Regions from separate parts of the Bradyrhizobium sp. LMG 9283 genome, predicted to be linked through region 1. Evidence: predicted binding sites of a transcription regulator. Region 1 holds the regulator's gene; each other region holds the start of a gene.

Region 1 (4,261 bases):
GGACGCTGGCGGTGGCCGCGCTGATCGTGCTCGCGGTCGCGCCCGAGGCCCTGGTGCATCCGAGCTTTCAGATGTCCTTCGCCGCGACGCTCGGGCTGGTGGCGCTGGTGCAGATCGGCATGCCGAACCTGCTTGCATCGCCCGATCATTCGGCGACCGCGCGCATCGCGCTGTGGGGCGGCCGCGAGATCGCGATGTTGTTCCTGGCCTCGTTGATCGCGGGGCTTGCGACCACGCCCTATGCTGCCTTCCACTTCCATCGTGTGACGCCATACGGCGTGCTCGCCAATCTCGGCGCGATGCCGGTGGTCTCGGCGCTGGTGATGCCGGCGGGGCTTTTAGGGCTGCTCGCGGCTCCCTTCGGGCTCGACGGCGTGTTCTGGTGGCTGATGGGGATCGGTATTGACTGGATGGTCGCGGTCTCGCGCTGGGTGGCGGCTCTGCCGGGCGCGGTTGGCCGCATTCCGGCGTTCGGGATCGCGCCGGTGGTCGCGGCCAGCCTCGGGATCATCGTGATGGGCCTGCTGCGCACGCCCTTGCGCTGGTCCGGTGCCCTGATGCTGCTTGCAGCGATCCTCTGGGGGCTGTCGGTGCGGCAGCCCGATATCCTGATTGCCGGGGATGGCGCGAGCGTCGCGGTCCGGGGCGGGGATGGGCGTTTGCATGTGATCCGGGCAAGCAAGGATGGCTTTCTGCTGAGGGAGTGGTTAGCTGCCGATGCCGATCCGCGCGATGCCGCCAACGCCTCGTTGGCGAGCGGTGTGTCATGTGACGAGTCCGGCTGCGTGGCGCCGCTTGCGGACGGAGGGCTGGTCGCGCTTTCTCTGCGCATCGACGCGTTGGCTGATGATTGCAGCCGTGCCGCGTTGGTGGTGACGGCGCGGCCCGCGCCGCCCGATTGCGCGGCGATGGTGGTCGATCGGCCGCGTCTTGCCAGTCAGGGCGCGCTGGCTCTGATGCAAAACGGAGAGGGCTTCTCGGTGCAGGCGGTGAGGGCGAGAGGCGCAAACCGCCCCTGGCTGCCCGCCGGCGCCGGCGAGGGGGATTTCGATAGCAGCCTTGCGCCGAAAACGGCCGCGCCTCGCAACCGGGACGCAACGCCATCGGAGGCCGACTTGCAGGCTGACGATTGAGGATAGATGCGCGGGGTGCCGGTCCGACGGGATTCCGCAGGACGCAAACCATACCATCTCGCCGGCCTCGGCCGGCGATGGCATTTCAAATCCTGGCCCTCGACCCACCGGCCGGGGGCGACGACCTCAGCCGATCGGCAGGCGCGTGATCGTGGACCGCGTCTCGGCGACGATCTGCGGCTTGTGCTCGCGCTCGCCAACCGGCTGGGTCACCGGCAACTGCAGCACGGTCGCGCGCTGGCCTTCGACGAGCTGTGTCACCAGCACGTATTTGCCGTCGGGAAATTCGATCGCGTCATGATGGCGATCGGGAATGTGCGGGTCGATCTTGCCGAACTTTCCGACGCGGGAGTTGACGGTGCGCGTCCAGATCCAGCGGTTGTCGTAACGGACGTTGTCGGCGAAAGCGAGCTCCGTTCCCGGCAGCAGGCAGACCGCGACCGAGAGATCGGCTTCGGAGGCGAAGCCGCGTGTCGAGGTACCGCGGAAGGTTGTCGTGACGATCGTCTCGCCGACTTCGGCAGGGCGCGTCGCGACGGCATGCAGGCTGTAGTCACACATCGGGTGCTCCTCATGCGAAGATAGCGAACCCGCACCTCTTTTGTTTTCGAGGCGCAGGCCTCTATCGGGGTGAAGCATACAACGTTCTGCTCGGTTGTAGGCAAATCTGCGGCTGGGGTCCGCAAGCCACGATCACATTATCTTTCCCGGATTCGATAGGAACAAAGCCGACGCCTGTGCATTCGGAAGACGCCATGTCAGCGCCCCGCGGGTGCCGACCAGCTTGAATATTGCCAGCTCGATTGCGGAGGCTGTGCGATTGCATTCCGCGCGTTGCGGATATGCTCGCGAGCCGCCGATTGCCTGCGCATACGGCGATGCGATGGTGTGGCAACGGCTTGCGATGCCGATGCTGCGGCCAGCGCCGCAATGATTGTCCATGCAACGATCTGGCGCATGGCGTCTCCTCAAGCTCTCAGGCCGCGAAGCGATGTCGCTTCGCGCGGCGTCTCGAGGATGTCGCGCCGGAGGGGGGCTGGATAATCCGGAAAGACTATCCAGCCGGAGCGGAAATGCTCCGCTCCAACAGGTGTCGAACGACCGCAGGACCGCTTAGTATTTCCGGTAAAGCCCGATCAGCTTGCCCTGAATCTTCACGCGGTTCGGCGGAAGGATGCGGACCTCGTAGGCGGCATTGGCGGGCTCGAGCGCGATCGAGGCGCCGCGACGGCGGAAGCGCTTGAGCGTGGCCTCCTCGTCATCGATCAGCGCCACCACGATGTCGCCGGTGTCGGCGCTCTCGTTGCGCTGGATCAGCGCCATGTCGCCATCGAGGATGCCGGCCTCGACCATCGAATCGCCGCGCACTTCGAGTGCGTAGTGCTCGCCCGAGCCGAGCATGTCGGGCGGTACGCTGATGGTGTGGCTGCGGGTCTGCAGCGCCTCGATCGGCGTGCCGGCCGCGATGCGGCCCATCACCGGCACCGCGACGGGACGCTCGCCCTCGTCAACAGGCGGGCTGGAGCTCGCGCGCACCTTGCCGAGATTGCCCTCGATGACGCTCGGCGTGAAGCCGCGGCGATTGCCGGCAGCGGCCTGGAGTTCGGGCAGCTTGATCACCTCGATGGCCCGGGCGCGGTTGGGCAGGCGGCGGATGAAGCCGCGCTCCTCGAGCGCAGTGATCAGGCGATGAATGCCTGACTTCGAGCGCAGGTCGAGCGCATCCTTCATCTCGTCGAAGGACGGCGGCACGCCGCTTTCCTTCAGACGTTCGCTGATGAACCGCAGAAGCTCGTATTGTTTGCGCGTCAACATCTCGACCAAAGTCCCCCGGTTGATGTCGTTCGATTCCGAGACGATGAATTCAGCGATAAGCCGCTACATCCTCGAAACAAATCATGAACGGACACTATATGTTCGATATGTGTTCCGCAACTGCTTAATTTACCGTGAACGGGGCAAAACTCGCGGAATGCGTGTGCAATGCAGCTCAGGCGGGGAGCCGCAGCACCTCGCAAGGCGTGCCGGCCTCGGCCTTCGGCGCGAACGGCGCGCGCACGAGAAGTACCTGTGCCGCAGCGAGATTCGCAAGCAGAGAGGAGTCCTGATGGCTGACGGGAAGGGCGACGAGCGTGCCGTCGCCGCGCAGCTCCAGGCGCGCACGCAGATAATCCTCGCGCTGGTCGTTGGCCCCGAGATCGCGGCCCAGCACGGCGCGCTCGCGGTGATGATGAATCACCGAGCGGCCTGACAGGGCGCGAATCAGCGGCACCATGAACAGGAAGGCGCATACGTATGATGACACCGGATTGCCGGGCAGGCCGATTACGCGCATGGCGCCGAGCCGTCCGTGCATCATCGGCTTGCCGGGCCGGATAGCGATCTTCCAGAACGCCATCGAGATGCCTTCGCCCTTCAGCGCCTGCTGAACCAGATCGTGGTCGCCGACCGACGCGCCACCGGTCGTGATCAGGATGTCGGCGCCGCTCTCGCGGGCGCGGCGGATGCCGGCGGAAGTGGCCTGCAGCGTATCGGCGGCAACGCCGAGGTCGATGGTCTCGGCGCCCTCACTGCGGGCGAGCGCGTGCAGGGCGTAGCCATTGGAATAGACGATCTGGCCGTATCCGGGCGTGGCGCCCGGCATCACCAGCTCGTCGCCGGTGGCGAGGATCGCGACCTTCGGACGGCGGCAAACGGCAAGCTGCGGGTGGTTCATCGCAGCGGCGAGCGCGAGATCGCGCTCGGTGAGACGGGTTCCCTTGCGCAGCAGCACGTCGCCCTCGCGGAAGTCGACGCCGGCAGGGCGGATGTGCCGTCCGGGAATCGCGGCTTCCTTGATCGTGATGTGCTTGCCGTCGGCGACCGTGTCCTCCTGGATCACGACCGCATCGGCGCCATCGGGAACGACGCCGCCGGTGAAGATCCGAACGGCTTCGCCGGCGCCGACCGTTCCCGCGAACGGACGGCCCGCTGCGACCTCACCGGTCACCGTCAGCCTGGAATCGATCGTGGCCGCATCGGCGGCGCGCACGGCATAGCCGTCCATCGCCGACATGGCTTCGGGCGGCTGCGTGCGCCGCGCCGCGATGTTGTGCGCGAGCACGCGATGGTAGGCCTGATCGAGGGCG
Region 2 (4,261 bases), 4.1 Mb from region 1:
CTTATGGTTTGCAGAGCGTAAAGGAAACTCGTTACCGCGGGGTTGATGCGCGACGCGCTTAAGCTATCTGGCGCACATCCTCCGCGAGTGCGCGGTAGGACAGCGCTTCGGCGAGATGCAGCCGGCCGATCTTGTCGGCATGATCGAGGTCGGCCAGCGTGCGCGCCACCCGCAGCACGCGGTGGTAGCCGCGCGCGGACAGCCGCATGGTCTCGGCGGCATCGCGCAGCAGCTTGGCGCCTTGCGCGTCAGGCTTTGCGATCTCCTCCAATACGGAAGCGGGCGCCTCTGCATTGGTGCGAATGTGGAGCAAGCCTGCATCCGCATAGCGCGCGAGCTGGATGTCGCGCGCTGCCGCAACGCGCGCGGCGACCTCGGCCGAGCCCTCCGCCGGCGGTGGCAGGATCAGATCGGCGGCGGTCACCGCCGGCACCTCGATGCGCAGATCGATGCGGTCCATCAGGGGACCGGAGATGCGCGCCTGGTAATCGCCGGTGCAGCGGTCGATGCGGCCGCGCTTGCAGGCATAGCCGGGCTCGAACGCGTTGCCGCAGCGGCAGGGATTCATCGCGGCGACCAGCATGAAGCGGGCAGGGTAGGTGACGCGGTGATTGGCGCGCGACACCGCGACCTCGCCGTTCTCCAGCGGCTGACGCAGCGAATCCAGCACGCGCGGATCGAACTCCGGCAGCTCGTCGAGGAACAGCACGCCCTGATGCGGCGAGCGGAACGGTCGCCGCGCCGTCAGCGCGCCGCCTTCGATCTCGCCGGCGACGGAGGCGATCATCGAGACCTCGAGCAGCTCGCTTGGCGAGAGCGGCGGCAGGATCGAGGGCAGGCGCGCGGCCAACATCGATTTGCCGGCGCCGGGCGCGCCGATCATGAGCAGATGATGCCCGCCGGCGGCCGCGATCTCCAGCGCGCGCTTGGCGCTCTCCTGGCCCTTGATGTCGCGCAGGTCGAGCGTCGAGGCGGCGGCTTCGTGCACTTTCGGCGAGGGCCGCGACAGCACTTGCGTGCCCTTGAAATGGTTGGCGATCTGGATCAGCGAGCTTGCGGCGATGATCTGGATGTCCGGGCTCGCCCACGCCGCTTCGGAGCCGCAAGACGCCGGACAGATCAGCCCTTCCTCGCGCATATTGGCGCCGATCGCGGCGGGAAGAACGCCGGCCACCGGCGCGATCGAGCCGTCGAGGCCGAGCTCGCCGAGCACGGTGAAGCCGGCGAGCGCATCCGGCGGGATCGCCCCGATCGCGGCCATCAGCCCGAGCGCGATCGGCAGGTCGTAATGGCTGCCTTCCTTCGGGACGTCGGCCGGTGCCAGATTGACGGTGATCCGCCGCGCCGGCAGCGCCAGCCCCGAGGCGAGCAGCGCCGAACGCACCCGCTCGCGCGCCTCCGACACCGCCTTGTCGGGCAGGCCGACGATGGCGAAGGCCGGCAGGCCGGGCGCCACCTGCACCTGCACGTCGACCGCGCGGGCCTCGATCCCCTCGAAGGCGACGGTAGAAACCCGTTGAACCATGCTCGAACCAGCCTGCCCTTTTCCACAATTACGGGTAGCAGAGCGCGGCGGTTTTCGCAAGAACAATACGGGAACAATGCTCTGGGCCCGTGCAAGTCCTAACCAGTCGTAAACGCGACGCAAAGACTACGTCTCGAATGCAAGTCGCTCTCCTCAGCACATCCCAACGAATGTCCGCTACTCCTGGGCCTGCGGGATGGACCGTGGTCTAACGGGTGAAAAGTAAATGCTTGCAAATCGCCGGAGAAGCGAACGTCGGGTGTGCAGCCGTCTCGCCAAGATCCATTTTGGCGCGGGCTCGCTGCCGCGGGATTGCACGATCACGGATATTTCGGATGGCGGCGTGAAAGTGGTGGCGGAATTTTTGGAAGTGCCACCGCAATTCACCATCATCTTTGCGCCCGACTATTCCCGCCAATGCCGCCTGCGCTGGCGCATCGGCTGCGAGTTCGGCGCCGAATTCGTCGATTAGGCTGCTGCGGGGCGCCTCCTTAACGGGACTTTAGCGTTAATCGGTCAGCATCCCTGATCAGTCGCCGAGTGATCAGAGTATGTCCAAGCGTCCGTCCCCCGCCCTGCCTCCGGCGAAATTCCTGCTTCCCGCGTTCATGGTGCTGGTCCTCGGCGGCTGCCAGACCAATGGCATCGAGGATGTGACCGGCGCGCTCGGCGTCAAATCTGAAGCCCCGGTCACGGCCGACGCCAAGCCCGACATGGACGCGTTGCGCGAGCGCTATCGCGCCAAGCCAAGCGATCCCTCCGTTGCACTCGCCTACGGCAAGGCGCTGCGCGAGACCGGCCAGCGCGCGCAGGCGGTCGCGGTGCTGGAGCAGGCCGTGCTCGGCCATCCCAGCAACAAGGCGCTGCTCGCCGGCTATGGCCGCGCGCTCGCCGACAACGGCAATTTCCAGCAGGCCTTCGATGTCCTGAGCCGCGCCCATACACCGGAAGATCCAGATTGGCGCATCCTGTCGGCGCAGGGCGCGGCGCTGGATCAGCTCGGCCGCAATGAGGAGGCGCAGCAATATTACGCGAGCGCCTTGAAGATCGTGCCCGACGAGCCGCAGGTGCTGTCCAATCTCGGCCTGTCCTACATGCTCCAGAACAATCTGCCGCGGGCCGAGGAAACGATGCGGCGCGCGCATGAGCGCAATCCCGGAGATCCCCGCGTACGCGCCAATCTCGCGCTCGTGCTGGGGCTGGAAGGAAAGCAGGCCGAAGCCGAATCCATCGTAAGGGCCGATCTGCCGCCCGACCAGGCGGCGGCCAAAGTCACCGCGCTGCGGCAGCTGCTGGCGAAGAAGCAGCAACGGGCGGACAGATAGCCCGCACTTTCCTGCGGCCCGACGAAGCGAGCACCGCTATCCTACGAAGCCTTGCGATGCGGGGCCGAGCCGCGCCCTGACCTGCCCTTCAGCTTCTTCAAGAGCGGCTCGAGCAGCGAGCGCTTCGGCTTTTTCACCTCGCCGCGGCCGGCGAGGCGGTTCGCCATGTTCTGGAACAGGAGGGTGGTGCGGTGGGTCTTGGAGACCTCCGCGATCATCTGACCGTTGTTGGCCGCGGTCGAGAACAATTTCGAATCGAACGGGATCACCGCGATCGGCTGGCTCTCCATGGTCTTGGCGAAGGCCTTGACCTCGATCTCTGCGCGCTTGTGCATGCCGACCTGGTTGAGGCAGTACAGCGGCGGCCGGTCGTTCGGCCGCGCTGTCTTCAGCACGCTCAGCATGTTCTTGGTGTTGCGCAAGTTGGCGAGATCGGGCTCGGCCACGATGACGATATCGTCGGCGTTCACCAGCGCGCGTCGCGTCCAGCCCGACCATTGATGGGGAACGTCGAGCACGATGCAGGGCGTGGTCATGCGCAGCGTGTCGAACACCGCGTCAAAGGCTTCGGCACCGAAATCGTAGACGCGGTCGAGCGTGGCGGGCGCCGCCAGCAGACTGAGGCGATCGGTGCATTTGGCGAGCAGGCGCTCCATCAGCGCCGTGTCCGGCCGGTCCTGCGACAGCACCGCATTGGCGATGCCCTGCACCGGGTCCTGGTTGTAGTCGAGGCCCGCCGTGCCGAAGGCGAGGTCGAGATCGATCACGACGGAATCGAGCGCAAGGTCTCGCGCGATGGTCCAGGCCAGATTATGTGCGACGGTGGACGCGCCGACGCCGCCCTTGGCGCCGACCACCGCGATGACGCGGCCGGTGATGATGGCCTCGGACGCCGAGAACAGGCTGCAGATCGAGCGGACCACGTCGAGGGTTTCGACCGGTCCGACCACATAGTCGTTGACGCCGCGGCGCACCAGCTCCCGATAGGGCGCGGTGTCATTGGGGCTGCCGATCACGACCACGCGGGTGCCGGGATCGCAGACGCCGGCGAGGTCGTCGAGCCCCTCCAGGATGTCGCGCGTGCCATCGGACTCGATGACGATCACGTTCGGTGTCGGCCTCGATTCATAGGCTTCGATCGCTGCGGCGAGGCCACCGTCCTTGGCGGTGAGGTGGGCCTTGGCGAGCCGGCGATCCTGGCCCGCCGCGGTCACCGCCTGGAGCGTCTGCTCGGTCTCGCAAAAGGCTTGCACCGAAATGCGAGGAACCGGCGCGATATGTTCGTCGGGGTGCAGCGGATCGTCTGCGTCCGCGTCTTCGTCGTGAAGCCGTGTCATTTGCCGGTATCGCTGAGTTTGGCCTTGTCGGAATCGGGGGAGGGCGTCGCGATCGGCGTGCCCTTGCGGTAACG
Region 3 (4,261 bases), 3.5 Mb from region 1:
CTACCGCCCGATCACAAAAACGGCAATGATTGTCGCACCTTACCATCACATAAAGGGCGTATTCGCCGCCGAAGAGTCCGGTGGAGTTCCCAGGGCCACGATGGCCCCAACACATTGTTTGCCGCGGTTTTTGGCTTAAGTAACAGCGCATCGCGCTCCGATTGGATTATTTCGTGCTGACAACCCCCCTATTTGCACAAAACCTGCGCCCGGCCCGTCCGCGCCTGGCCGGCTGGCTGGCTGCCTTTTGCGTGCTGGCCCTGGCCTGGGGCGCGGTGCCGGCCGCGGCGCAGGGCAAGCTCGAGGCGCAATATGAGGCCTCGCTGGCCGGCATTCCCGTCGGCAAGGGCGCCTGGAACATCGACATCCAGGACGACGTGTTCTCGGCGGCGGCCTCCGGCGGCACCACGGGGCTGTTGAAGTCGTTCACGGGCGGGTCGGGCACCGGCGCCAGCCAAGGGCGCGTCGTCAATGGCGCGCTGGTGGCGACCGGCTATCAGGCCTCCACCACCACCCAGAAGAAGACCGAAGAGATCCGCATCACCCTCGACAAGGGCAATGTGAAGGATTTTGCCATCTTGCCGGAGCCGCCGGTCGACCCGGATCGTATCGTCGTCACCGACGCGCATCGCCGCGGCGTCTGGGACCCGATGACGGCCTCGCTCTTGCGCGTGCCCGGCACCAGCGACCCCGTTGCGCCGGAGGCCTGCCACAACGCGGCGCCCGTGTTCGACGGCCGCATGCGCTACGACCTCAAGCTCGATTTCAAGCGCATGGAGACCGTGAAGGCGGAGAAGGGCTACAAGGGCCCGGTCGTGGTCTGCGCGCTCTATTTCGTGCCTGTGGCGGGCTACATCCCCGATCGCCCCGTGATCAAATATCTCGCCGCCCAGCGCAATATCGAGATCGCCTTTGCGCCGGTGGCGGGCACGCGCATCCTGGTCCCGTTCTGGCTGAAAGTGCCGACGCCCTTGGGCCCGGCCATGCTGGAAGCGACCAGCTTCGTCACCTCCCCCCAGCCGCCAAGGGTGGCCAAGACGCAGTGACCTTACCCTCCCCTGGAGGGGGAGGGTCGATCGCGCGCAGCGCGAGCGGGGTGGGGTGATCTCTCAACACGGGGACTGCCCGAGCGGAGAGATCACCCCACCCCGTCTCGCATCGCTTGCGCGCTGGGAGCCGACCCTCCCCCTCCAGGGGAGGGTAAAAAGAAGTCGCATTATTTCAATCACTTACCTACTGTGCATGGGGTTGTTTTCGCACATTTTGCTTCGGCAGCGTTCATGTCCAGGGAATCCATTTGACTCCTCCCCGATTCTGATTCGACTCAACGCCCATCCCCAGCTTTAACGAACCCGGTCGCTTGTGCGGCCGCGCAAAACTCCATCTAGTGCGCAACCAATACGAGTCCCGCGACATGTTGCGTGAACGGAACAGGACTCGTCAGGGAGTCAGCGATTCGGCCGCGATTCGTTCTAGAGTCGTTCCGAAGCTTAAAGCGAACGGGAAAAGCGTCGCAAAGTGAGACAGTTGCGCGGGAATTGGGGAGAGCGTGCCCACACCCACGGTGTCATCGCCCGGCTTGACCGGGCGATCCAGTACGCCGCGGCGGTTGTGGTCGAGCGAGAGGCCGCGGTGTACTGGATGCCCCGGTCAAGCCGGGGCATGACAGCGGAGTGCGTGGCTGCCCGCGCAGCGTTCGGAGACATCACCGACACCCAGCCCCCTCACCGCCTCATCCAGCACTGACATTCGCCCAAATCGCCACTACCTAATCCCTGGACATGGCTTTTTCTTCCTCCCCCTTCGCTTCCGAGCGCGCACTTTCCGATCGAGTGCCTGGCGCAGGCGTCACTGCGGTGCTCGGGCCGACCAACACCGGCAAGACCCATCTCGCCATCGAGCGGATGCTCGCGCATCCCTCTGGCATGATCGGCCTGCCGCTGCGCCTGCTCGCGCGCGAGGTCTACAACAAGATCGCCGATCGCGCGGGCGCGGCCAGCGTCGCGCTCGTCACCGGTGAAGAGAAGATCAAGCCGAAGAATCCGCGCTATTGGGTGTCGACCGTCGAGGCGATGCCCAGGGATCTCGACGTCTCCTTCCTCGCCGTCGACGAGGTCCAGATCGCCGCCGATCTCGAACGCGGCCATGTCTTCACCGATCGGCTGCTCAACCGCCGCGGCCGCGACGAGACGTTGCTGCTGGGTGCTGCCACCATGCGCCCGATCATCGAGCGGCTGCTGCCGGGCGTCTCCATGATCACGCGGCCGCGCCTGTCTCGCCTCGAATTCGCCGGCGACCGCAAGATCACGCGCCAGCCGCGCCGCACCGCCATCGTCGCGTTCTCCGCCGACGAGGTCTACGCCATCGCCGAGCTGATCCGCCGCCAGCACGGCGGCGCCGCCGTTGTTCTGGGCTCGCTCTCGCCCCGCACGCGCAACGCGCAGGTCGCGATGTTCCAGAACGGCGATGTCGACTATCTCGTCGCCACCGATGCCGTCGGCATGGGCCTCAATCTCGACGTCGACCACGTCGCGTTTGCCTCCGACCGCAAGTTCGACGGCTACCAGTTCCGCCGCCTGACGCCGGCCGAATTCGCGCAAGTGGCCGGCCGCGCCGGCCGCGCCACCCGCAACGGCACCTTCGGCACCACCGGCCGTTGCGCACCGTTCGAGCCCGAGCTCGTCAACGCGCTGCAGAACCACACCTTCGATGCCGTGAAGGTGCTGCAATGGCGCAACTCCAAGCTGGATTTCTCTTCGCTCGGCGCCCTGCAGGTGTCGCTGAATCTCGGCCCCGGCCACGAGACGCTGACGCGCGCGCCGATCGCCGAGGACATGCGCGTGCTCGATCATGCCGCCCGCGACGGCGAGGTGCGCGATATCGCGCATGGCAAGGCCGCCGTGGAGCGTCTCTGGGAGGCCTGCCAGGTCCCGGACTACCGAAAACTGTCGCCGGCCGCCCATGCCGAGCTGGTGACGACGCTGTACGGCTTCCTGATGCGGAAGGGATGCATTCCCGATTCCTGGTTCGAGGCCCAGGTCACCCAGGCCGACCGTATCGACGGCGACATCGATACGCTGTCGGCCCGAATCGCCCAGATCCGCACCTGGACCTTCGTCGCCAACCGCCCGGACTGGCTGAGAGACCCCGAACGCTGGCAGGGGATCACGCGGGAGGTCGAAAATAAATTATCGGATGCGCTCCATGAACGCTTGACTGAGCGTTTCGTTGATCGCCGGACCAGTGTATTGATGCGCCGCCTGCGGGAGAACACGAGCTTGAATACTGAAATCGGCAAGACCGGCGAAGTCATCGTCGAAGGCCATGTCATCGGCCGCCTCGACGGCTTCACCTTTGCACCGGATGCGGCGGAGGCCGGCTCGGATGCGAAAGCCTTGCAGGCTGCAGCGCAAGCGGTGCTCGCCGGCGAGATCAATGCGCGCGCCGAGAAGCTGGGCAACGCGCCGGACGAGCAGTTCGTGCTGACCTCCGAGGGCATCATCCGCTGGACCGGCGATGCCGTGGCGCGCCTCGCCGCCGCAGAGGACGCGCTGCATCCGCGCATCCGCATCATCTCCGACGAGCGCCTGACCGGCGGCCCGCGCGACAAGGTGCAGGCGCGGCTCGAGCTCTGGCTCAAGACCCATATCGAGAAACTGCTCGGGCCGATGTTCGAGCTGTCGAAGGCCGAGGACGTCACCGGCATTGCCCGCGGCATCGCCTATCAGCTGGTCGAGGCGCTCGGCGTGCTCGAGCGTCCGAAGATTGCAAGCGAGCTGAAGGATCTCGATCAGCCCTCGCGCGCCGTGTTGCGGAAATACGGCGTCCGCTTCGGCGCCTATCACATCTATTTCCCCGGCCTGCTCAAGCCCGCCGCGCGTGCGCTCGCCGCGCTGCTCTGGGCGCTGAAGCAGGACAATGTCGATCTCTCCGCGTTGTCGGGTGCACAGCATCTGGCATCGTCGGGGCGCACGTCGTTCCCGGTCGACAAGCAGCTGCCGCGCGATGCCTATCGCGTGCTCGGCTACAAGCAGGCCGGCGAGCGCGCCGTGCGCGTCGATATCCTGGAGCGGCTGGCTGATCTGATCCGGCCGGCGCTGGCCTGGCGCGAGAACTCGCCGGGCGAAAAGCCCGCCGGCGCGTTCGATGGCCGCAGCTTCGTCGTCACGCAGGCGATGACCTCGCTCACGGGCTCGGCCGGCGAAGACTTTGCCTCCGTGCTGCGCGCGCTTGGCTATCGCATGGAGAAGCGTCCGCCGTT

What was found. The regulator LexA, encoded in region 1, represses DNA repair genes until DNA is damaged. The targets are predictions, from matches to a motif close to TGTTCNNNNTGTGTTCNG.
Region 2: the regulator LexA is predicted to act here: its motif matches at 1,584-1,601, upstream of P6U29_RS00855 (YifB family Mg chelatase-like AAA ATPase).
Region 3: the regulator LexA is predicted to act here: its motif matches at 1,485-1,502, upstream of P6U29_RS03660 (helicase-related protein).

Annotation. Positions count from the first base shown of each region.
Region 1 covers NZ_CP120691.1:4,314,159-4,318,419, forward strand. The annotation lists gene P6U29_RS20365 (ComEC/Rec2 family competence protein) at 1-1,133, shown strand, start outside; gene P6U29_RS20370 (hypothetical protein) at 1,260-1,694, opposite strand; gene lexA (transcriptional repressor LexA) at 2,247-2,948, opposite strand; gene glp (gephyrin-like molybdotransferase Glp) at 3,124-4,261, opposite strand, start outside.
Region 2 covers NZ_CP120691.1:184,241-188,501, reverse strand. The annotation lists gene P6U29_RS00855 (YifB family Mg chelatase-like AAA ATPase) at 59-1,525, opposite strand; gene P6U29_RS00850 (PilZ domain-containing protein) at 1,752-1,997, shown strand; gene P6U29_RS00845 (tetratricopeptide repeat protein) at 2,077-2,850, shown strand; gene P6U29_RS00840 (CpaE family protein) at 2,892-4,187, opposite strand; gene P6U29_RS00835 (CpaD family pilus assembly protein) at 4,184-4,261, opposite strand, start outside.
Region 3 covers NZ_CP120691.1:792,838-797,098, forward strand. The annotation lists gene P6U29_RS03655 (DUF3108 domain-containing protein) at 237-1,046, shown strand; gene P6U29_RS03660 (helicase-related protein) at 1,782-4,261, shown strand, end outside.